3 regions of the Enterobacter sp. HK169 genome follow, and region 1 is predicted to be linked to each of the others. Evidence: predicted binding sites of a transcription regulator. Region 1 holds the regulator's gene; each other region holds the start of a gene.
The links. Region 1 encodes PhoB, which activates phosphate uptake and scavenging genes when phosphate is short. Its sites were predicted from a motif close to CTGTCATAAAACTGNCNNAT; they were not measured.
Positions count from the first base shown of each region.

Region 2: a site for PhoB is predicted at 2,027-2,046, ahead of pstS (phosphate ABC transporter substrate-binding protein PstS). Genes of this name have one in related genera too.
Region 3: a site for PhoB is predicted at 1,567-1,586, ahead of kdgR (DNA-binding transcriptional regulator KdgR). Genes of this name have one in related genera too.

Region 1 covers NZ_CP017087.1:3,931,835-3,935,115, reverse strand. Annotated here, with positions in the region: gene phoR (phosphate regulon sensor histidine kinase PhoR) at 1-853, opposite strand, end outside; gene phoB (phosphate response regulator transcription factor PhoB) at 875-1,564, opposite strand; gene sbcD (exonuclease subunit SbcD) at 1,752-2,957, shown strand; gene sbcC (exonuclease subunit SbcC) at 2,954-3,281, shown strand, end outside.
Region 2 covers NZ_CP017087.1:2,926,616-2,929,896, forward strand. Annotated here, with positions in the region: gene glmS (glutamine--fructose-6-phosphate transaminase (isomerizing)) at 1-1,812, shown strand, start outside; gene pstS (phosphate ABC transporter substrate-binding protein PstS) at 2,134-3,174, shown strand.
Region 3 covers NZ_CP017087.1:1,116,188-1,119,468, forward strand. Annotated here, with positions in the region: gene mgrB (PhoP/PhoQ regulator MgrB) at 70-213, opposite strand; gene EnteroDNA1_RS05400 (YobH family protein) at 376-615, shown strand; gene kdgR (DNA-binding transcriptional regulator KdgR) at 684-1,475, opposite strand; gene EnteroDNA1_RS05410 (MFS transporter) at 1,655-3,028, shown strand; gene htpX (protease HtpX) at 3,079-3,281, opposite strand, start outside.

The DNA of each region.
Region 1 (3,281 bases):
GCAGCATCATCGGCACATCAATGGTGTCATTTAGCGCGAGCGACGGCGCCGCTTCAATCTTCGAGAGCGTCAGCAGCTGCTTCACCAGCCCTTCCATCCGGTGCGTTTGCTCGCGCATGGTGTGCAGCGCTTTTTCACGCGGCGCGCCTTCAAGCGTTTGCTCCTGCATCATCTCCAGGTATCCCTGAAGCACGGTCAGCGGTGTACGCAGTTCGTGACTGACGTTGGCGAAGAAGTTGCGACGCGCCCCTTCCAGCTGGTGCATCTGGGTGACATCGCGCGCCACCATCAGCCACTGTTTATCGCTGTAGGGCATCACGCGGATTTCCAGATGGCGACCATTATTGAGCTTCAGATTATGCGGGCGGGTAAAATCACGCTTTTTCAGATACAGCGTAAATTCGGGATAACGCAGAAGGTTGAGGATATTCTGACCATTATCATCGGGCCAGCGCAGGCCCAGCAGCTGTTGCGCAAGGCCGTTACACCAGAAGATCGTCCCTTCTTCGGTCGTCAGAATAACGGCATCCGGCAGCGACTCTGCACCGCTGCGAAAACGCTTAATCAGGCTTCCCAGCTCGCGGCGACGCTTTTTATTACGCATCTGCATCTGATGCAGACCGTACAGCAGCGGCTCCCAGCTGCCGCTTCCCGGCGGCGGCGTCATACTTCGGTCAACCCACAGCCACCAGGAGAGGCGCAGCAGGTTCCAGAAATGCCAGATCAGCAGCCCGGTGACCGACGCCAGCAGAAACCACGGCAGGTGTCCAAGAAAGGCCCCCAGAAGGAAGGCCGGAATACAGCATAAGATCAGTTCAAAGACGAGCCTTTTCCATGACAGACGTTCCAGCACGCGTCACACTCCTGTCATTGTTCAGAAACGGGTAGAAAAACGATAACCCGTGCCGCGGACCGTCTGCACCATGCGATCGTGGCCGCTCAGTTCCAGTGCTTTTCGCAGGCGGCGAATATGTACGTCAACCGTCCGGTCTTCGACATACACGTTAGTTCCCCAGACGTTATTCAGCAACTGCTCGCGGCTGTAAACGCGTTCCGGGTGGGTCATAAAGAAGTGCAGGAGTTTAAATTCGGTAGGCCCCATGTCGAGGGGATTCTCACCGGTCATGACGCGGTGTGAGGTGGGGTCAAGGCTCAGCCCCTGCATCTCAATCACCTCTTCCACCGCCATCGGCGAAATACGGCGCATCACGGCTTTAATGCGGGCAACCAGCTCTTTTGGAGAGAACGGTTTAGTAATGTAATCGTCCGCGCCGGTCTCCAGACCGCGCACGCGATCCTCTTCTTCTCCGCGCGCCGTGAGCATCACAACCGGGATGTCGCGGGTCAGCGCTTCACGCTTCAGGTGTTTGATAAACTGCAGTCCGGAGCCGCCGGGCAACATCCAGTCCAGCAGAATCAGATCGGGCCAGGGTTCATTCAGCTGGTTCACTGCGCTGTCATAATCTTCCGCTTCAACCGGCTGGAAGCCGTTTTGCTCGAGCACGAAGCACACCATTTCACGAATTGGAGCTTCATCTTCTACGACCAGAATACGTCTCGCCATACTTTGCCCTGTCTTATCTTATTTAAGTTACAAGTTTGTAATTCGGCGCCATTATGCGTCAGATTTATGACAGATTTATGAAAAACAGTACCACGATAACGGGCAAACCGTTGTTTTATTACAGCGGTTATTTTCCCGTCTCTGAACGTTTATAATCCTGCTTTCTCTTTTTTGCCACGGATCAGCTATGCGCATACTTCACACCTCGGACTGGCATCTGGGTCAAAATTTTTACAGCAAAAGCCGTGCGGCTGAACATGAAGCCTTCCTGAACTGGCTGCTGAAAACGGCCCGGACGCACGAGGTGGACGCGATTATTGTGGCGGGTGACATCTTTGATACCGGCTCGCCCCCCAGCTATGCGCGTGAACTGTACAACCGCTTCGTGGTGAATTTGCAGCAAACCGGCTGTCATCTGGTGATTGTCGCCGGCAACCATGATTCCGTCGCGACGCTCAATGAATCTCGTGACATCCTGGCATTTCTCAATACCACCGTCGTCGCCAGCGCCGGGCACGCCCCGCAGATCCTGAAAAAACGCGACGGCACGCCGGGGGCGGTGCTGTGCCCCATTCCGTTTTTGCGTCCGCGGGACATCGTGCAAAGCCAGGCGGGGCTGTCGGGTGCGGAAAAGCAGCAGCATCTCCTGCAGGCCATCACCGATTATTATCACCAGCAGCACGCCGATGCCTGCGCCCTGCGCGGCGACCAGCCGATTCCGGTGATTGCGACCGGGCATCTCACCACCGTCGGGGCCAGTAAAAGTGACGCCGTACGTGACATCTATATCGGCACGCTGGATGCCTTTCCGGCGCAGAACTTCCCGCCAGCCGACTACATTGCGCTCGGACATATTCACCGGGCGCAGATCGTCGGCGGCAGCGAGCACATCCGCTACTGCGGCTCGCCAATTTCGCTCAGCTTTGACGAAACGGGCAAGGCCAAATCCGTCCATCTGGTGAGCTTTTCCGACGGAAAACTTCACGCCGTCGAGACGCTGGAGGTCCCGGTCACCCAGCCGCTGGCGGTGCTGAGGGGCGATCTTGCCGCCATTACCGCCCAGCTTGAGCAGTGGCGCGGAACAGCGCTTAACCCGCCCGTCTGGCTGGATATCGAAATCACCACCGACGACTACCTGCACGATATGCAGCGTAAAATACAGGCGCTGACGGAAGATTTACCCGTCGAAGTCTTACTGGTACGCCGCAGCCGCGAGCAGCGCGAGAAAATTCTGTTAAGCGCTCAACGTGAAACGCTCAGTGAGCTTCGGGTTGAAGAGGTGTTTGAACGCAGGCTCTCGCAGGAGGAAATTGACGACGCGAAGCGCGCAAGACTCAGCGAACTGTTCAGCCATACCCTGCATGCGCTCAATGATGAGGAAGAAAACGCATGAAAATTTTGAGCCTGCGCCTGAAAAATCTCAACTCCCTCAAGGGCGAGTGGAAAATTGACTTTACCGCGGAGCCGTTTGCCAGCAACGGGCTGTTTGCCATTACCGGCGCGACCGGGGCAGGTAAAACCACCCTGCTCGACGCCATCTGTCTGGCGCTTTATCACGAAACGCCGCGCCTGCAGAAGGTCTCTCAGGCGCAAAACGACCTGATGACGCGCGACACCGCCGAGTGCCTGGCGGAAGTGGAGTTCGAGGTAAAAGGCACCGCCTATCGCGCATTCTGGAGCCAGAACCGCGCGCGCAACCAGCCGGACGGCAACCTGC
Region 2 (3,281 bases), 1.0 Mb from region 1:
GCAGTTGCGCAGCGTGATATTGCTGAAATCCTTCTCGAAGGTTTACGTCGTCTGGAATACCGTGGTTACGACTCTGCCGGTCTGGCTGTCGTCGATGCAGAAGGTCATATGACCCGTCTGCGTCGTCTCGGTAAAGTGCAGATGCTGGCCCAGGCCGCGGAAGAACATCCGCTGCACGGTGGTACCGGTATTGCGCACACCCGCTGGGCGACGCACGGCGAACCGTCTGAAGGTAACGCGCACCCGCATGTGTCTGAACACATCGTGGTCGTGCACAACGGCATTATCGAAAACCACGAACCGCTGCGCGAAGAACTTAAAGCGCGCGGCTACACCTTCGTCTCTGAAACTGACACCGAAGTGATTGCTCACCTGGTGCACTGGGAGCTGGAGCAGGGCGGTACACTGCGTGATGCGGTGCTGCGTGCTATCCCTCAGCTGCGCGGTGCGTACGGTACGGTGATCATGGATTCCCGCGATCCGTCCACATTGCTGGCCGCGCGTTCCGGTAGCCCGATGGTTATCGGTCTGGGCATGGGCGAAAACTTCATCGCTTCTGACCAGCTGGCGCTCCTGCCGGTTACCCGTCGCTTTATCTTCCTCGAAGAGGGTGATATCGCGGAAGTGACCCGTCGCAGCGTGACCGTCTTCGATACCAAAGGCGAGCAGGTGAAACGTCAGGAGATCGAATCGAATCTGCAGTACGACGCGGGCGACAAAGGCGCTTACCGTCACTACATGCAGAAAGAGATTTACGAGCAGCCAAACGCCATCAAAAACACGCTGACCGGGCGCATCAGCCACGGTGAAGTGGATCTGAGCGAGCTGGGCGCAAACGCGAACGAACTGCTCGGCAAGGTCGAGCATATTCAGATCGTGGCCTGCGGCACCTCCTACAACTCCGGTATGGTTTCTCGCTACTGGTTTGAATCCCTGGCGGGCGTGCCGTGCGATGTGGAAATCGCGTCTGAATTCCGCTATCGCAAATCCGCGGTGCGTCGTAACAGCCTGATGATCACCCTTTCCCAGTCCGGCGAAACGGCGGATACGCTGGCAGCTCTGCGTCTGTCTAAAGAGCTGGGTTACCTGGGCTCGCTGGCTATCTGTAACGTCCCTGGCTCATCGCTGGTGCGTGAGTCCGATCTGGCGCTGATGACCAAAGCGGGCACAGAAATCGGTGTGGCCTCCACCAAAGCGTTTACCACTCAGCTGACCGTTCTGCTGATGCTGGTGGCGAAGCTTGCGCGTCTGAAAGGTGAAGATGCGTCCGTTGAGCACGACATCGTTCACGGCCTGCAGGCGCTGCCGAGCCGTATTGAGCAGATGCTGTCTCAGGACAAACGCATTGAAGCGCTGGCGGAAGATTTCTCTGACAAACATCACGCCCTGTTCCTGGGTCGTGGCGATCAGTATCCGATTGCGCTGGAAGGCGCGCTGAAGCTGAAAGAGATCTCCTACATTCACGCTGAAGCCTATGCGGCTGGCGAGCTGAAGCACGGCCCGCTGGCGCTGATTGACGCGGATATGCCGGTCATCGTTGTGGCACCAAACAACGAACTGCTGGAAAAACTGAAGTCTAACATCGAAGAAGTGCGCGCCCGCGGCGGTGTTCTGTACGTCTTCGCCGACAAAGATGCCGGTTTTGTCAGCAACGACAACATGCATATCATCGAGATGCCGCATGTGGAAGAGGTGATTGCACCAATCTTCTACACCGTTCCGCTGCAGCTGCTGGCCTATCACGTTGCGCTAATCAAAGGTACCGACGTTGACCAGCCGCGTAACCTGGCGAAATCGGTTACCGTAGAATAATCCCTTCAGGCTCCACCTTCGGGTGGAGCTTTTTTATCCTGCCCGGCTTGTTTTTAATCAATCCTTTCTCGTTTTTAATAATGACAATTTGTCATCTTCAGCTACTTTTTTCAGTGTCACATAAAGAAAATATTTCTGAAAACGCCTTGTCATAAAAGCGGCTAACGCGATGAAAAATAAGCTTTATTTTGCTTGTTTTTAAGTGAAATTTTCGTTGTCATAAAACTGTCATAATTCGTACATTTATCTGTCACCTGTTTGTCCTATTTTGCTCATCGTAGCCACTAAACAACGATTTACGAAAATCTTGCAGGAGACATTATGAAAGTTATGCGTACCACTGTCGCAACTGTTGTCGCCGCGACCTTATCTCTGAGCGCGTTCTCTGTATTTGCAGAAGCAAGCCTGACTGGCGCTGGTGCAACCTTCCCTGCGCCGGTGTATGCCAAATGGGCGGATACCTACCAGAAAGAAACCGGTAACAAGGTTAACTATCAGGGTATCGGCTCCTCCGGTGGCGTTAAACAAATTACCGCGAACACTGTTGATTTCGGCGCATCAGACGCTCCGCTGTCTGATGACAAGCTGGCTCAGGAAGGCCTGTTCCAGTTCCCTACCGTGATCGGCGGTGTGGTTCTGGCCATCAACCTGCCGGGCGTGAAGTCGGGTGAGCTGGTGCTGGACGGCAAAACGCTGGGTGACATCTACCTGGGCAAAATCAAAAAATGGGATGACGAAGCGATCGCTAAACTCAACCCAGGCCTGAAGCTGCCTTCTCAGAACATCGCCGTGGTTCGCCGCGCGGATGGTTCCGGTACCTCTTTCGTGTTCACCAGCTACCTGGCAAAAGTGAACGAAGAGTGGAAATCTAAAGTCGGCTCCGGCTCTACCGTTAACTGGCCAACCGGTCTGGGCGGTAAAGGTAACGACGGTATCGCCGCGTTCGTACAGCGTCTGCCTGGCTCAATTGGTTACGTAGAGTATGCGTACGCTAAGCAGAACAACCTGTCCTACACCAAACTGGTTTCAGCCGACGGCAAACCGGTTAGCCCGACCGAAGAGAACTTTGCTAACGCGGCGAAAGGCGCTGACTGGAGCAAATCCTTCGCGCAGGATCTGACTAACCAGAAAGGCGAAGGTGCATGGCCAATCACCTCTACCACCTTCATCCTGGTTCACAAAGAGCAGAAGAAACCTGAGCAGGGCGCCGAAGTGCTGAAGTTCTTCGACTGGGCGTACAAAAACGGCGGCAAACAGGCTAACGCCCTGGATTACGCTACCCTGCCGGACAACGTGGTTGAGCAGATTCGCGCTGCATGGAAAACCAACGTGAAAGACAGCAGCGGTAAAGCGCTGTACTAACAGGATATATTTAACGAAGATGGCGGGTGGCGCTATGCTTACCCGCCCTACGGTTTAAGCTGTAGGCCCGGTAAGCGTCAGCGCCACCGGGCATATTCGTAAAAACG
Region 3 (3,281 bases), 1.7 Mb from region 1:
CACCTCAATAAAAACGTCTATTTTACCACTGGCGCGAAGGAAGGAAATCACCTTGAGAAAAAATGCGTATTACCACGGAATAAACTTATTGATTGCGCAAACGCCGCTAAAAAACTGTACATCCTGATCGCACATCACGTTGATCGTCTGCGTCCATAACACCACGCACGCTATCAGCACGATAATCAGAATTACCCAGCGTATTTTTTTCACTCCACACTCCGTCTAAAAACCTGATGTAACGAGGTTATCACGCTTATCTTAAACAAGGACTAACTGTACCGCCATCGCGCTTTTTTTCAGAATCCTGCACTTGTTTCATCGTGTAAACCGTTTACGCTAGCTTTATGATAACAACGACAAAAGAGGTTAATGATGCGCTTCATCATTCGAACAATTATTGCGCTGGCCATCGTCTGGATTGGCCTTCTGCTCACGGGTTACGGTGTGCTCGTGGGAAGCACCGAGAACGCAGCCGGGTTAGGGATTCAATGTAAATATTTAACAGCACAGGGCGCGAGCACTGCGCAATATTTGCATACTGACAGCGGGATCGTTGGCTTGACCCACTGTCCGGTCCTGCGTAAGACATCCGTCGTGATTGATAATGGCTAATCGGCCGGTGAAATGACTGGCAAAAAAAACGCCGCAACAGATGCGGCGTTTTTTTATACGAGCAGAGGTTAAAACGGGTAGTCGTGGTAACCCATCTGTTCAGAAATCTTACGTGCGGCAGTGTGCAGAATAGCCACATATTCATGCAGGCGCTCTTCGGAGAAGCGTAAGGTCGGGAAGGAGATACTCAAGCCCGCGATCACAACCCCAAAGCGGTCAAATACCGGAACGCCGATGCAGCGCAGCCCTTCTTCCTGCTCCTCGTTATCTTCGCCATACCCCTGTTCGCGTACGCGATCGAGCACCGTTAACAGCGCGTCCGTGCTGGTAATGGTTCGTGAGGTACTTTGCTTGTATTCCACGCCTTCGAGGATCTGCTTCACTTCTTCACGATCGCGCCACGCCAGCAGAACCTTACCAATCGCGGTGCTGTAGAGCGGGTTGCGACGACCAATGCGCGAATACATGCGCAAATTGTACATGGAGTCGATTTTATGGATGTACACAATGCTGTCTTCATCCAACGCGCCGAGATGGATGGTCTCTTTGGTCAGGCGAGAGATTTCACGCATCTGAATATCAGCGCTGCGGATCAGGTCAACATTTTGTAGCGCACGGGCGCCCAGCTCAAACAGCTTCAGCGTCAGAGAGTATTTTTCAGATTCGCCTTCCTGGGCTACGTAGCCCAGCGACTTCATGGTTTGCAAAAAGCGATATACGGTGCTTTTAGACATCATCACGCGCTGCGACAACTCTGTAATACCTATTTCACGCTCTTCCCCCAGCGCCTGTAAGATACCAAACACCTTCAGCACGGAAGAAACAGAATCTGGCTGTTTATCCAAATCCGCAATAGCCATTTACCACCTCATAGAGAGTGTTTTATAAAAATCAGAACCGGTTTTTATTATAAGTTCCCGTCATGTCACCTGCAATCAATCCGCGTTTACTTCGTTACAAATCTGCGACATATCGCGGCTGTAACAATGCTAAAATAGTTACCCTGAGAATAATTTCACGCTGAGCTTTTTTAATCCTAATGGAAAAGACCCTTTCCGATGGCCTGCCTTTACCCCAGCGGTATGGCGCTATAGCGACCATCATTATTGGTATCTCAATGGCCGTCCTTGACGGCGCAATCGCGAACGTTGCCCTGCCAACCATCGCCAGCGACCTGCACGCCTCTCCCGCCAGTTCGATATGGATCGTTAACGCCTATCAGATTGCGATTGTGGTTTCCCTGCTCTCGTTCTCTTTCCTGGGCGATATGTTCGGTTACCGTCGGGTGTATCAATGCGGTCTGGTGGTTTTCACCTTCACGTCGTTGTTATGCGCACTTTCAGATTCACTGCATACCCTGACGCTTGCCCGCATTGCGCAGGGTTTTGGCGGCGCGGCGCTCATGAGCGTAAATACGGCGTTAATCCGCTTAATTTATCCTCAGCGTCATCTGGGGCGCGGCATGGGGATTAACTCGTTCATCGTGGCCGTCTCTTCAGCCGCCGGGCCAACCATAGCGGCGGCGATCCTTTCCGTTGCGTCATGGCAATGGCTGTTTGCTATTAACGTGCCGCTGGGCATTGTCGCTATATTCTTTGCCCTGCGCTTTCTTCCCGCTAACGGTCCCAAAAGCACCATGCCGCGCTTCGATGTGGCGAGTGCGGTGATGAATGCCCTGACCTTTGGCCTGCTGATTACGGCGCTGAGCGGCTTTGCGCAGGGACAGTCCCTGATGCTTACCGGCGCGGAGCTCATCGCCCTGCTGGCGATCGGCTTCTTCTTTGTTCGCCGCCAGCTCACTCTCCCCGTGCCTTTGCTGCCGGTCGATCTGCTGCGTATTCCCCTCTTTTCCCTCTCCATTTGCACGTCCGTCTGCTCGTTCTGCGCCCAGATGCTGGCTCTGGTTTCTCTGCCCTTCTTTCTGCAGAGCGCGATCGGCCGTTCAGAAGTGGAGACCGGCCTGCTGTTAACCCCCTGGCCGCTGGCGACCATGGTGATGGCGCCGCTGGCAGGTTACTTAATTGAACGCGTCCATGCCGGTTTATTGGGAGCGTTGGGGCTGGCGGTGATGGCGACAGGCCTTTTCGCGCTGGCTCTGCTACCGTCCTCGCCAACCGATCTGGACATAATATGGCGCATGATCCTGTGCGGCGCAGGGTTTGGCCTGTTCCAGTCCCCTAACAATCACACCATTATCACCTCCGCGCCGCGCCATCGCAGCGGTGGTGCCAGCGGCATGCTGGGGACCGCGCGCCTTCTGGGACAAAGCAGCGGCGCAGCGCTGGTCGCCCTGATGTTTAACCTCGCCGGACAAAACGGCAACCACGTTGCGCTTCTCACCGCGGGAGCCCTTGCTTCCCTCGCGGCGGTCGTCAGCGGCCTGCGGGTGACCCAGCCCAAAGTTCAGGCATAAAAAAAGCCGGGCGGAGTGTTCTCCTGCCCGGCTTATTAGGGTTCTTAGCGTTACTTCAGGTATTCCCCACTGCGCAGCGCTTCGATACGTTTATCCAGCGGCGGGTGAGACATAAACAGCTCGCTCAGCGATTTGGATTTACCGTTAATGCAGAAGGCCATCATGCTATTCGCTTCCTGCGGCTCATAGCTGGTTTTCAGACGCTGCAGAGCGGCAATCATCTTCTCACGACCAACAAGCTTCGCCGAGCCGG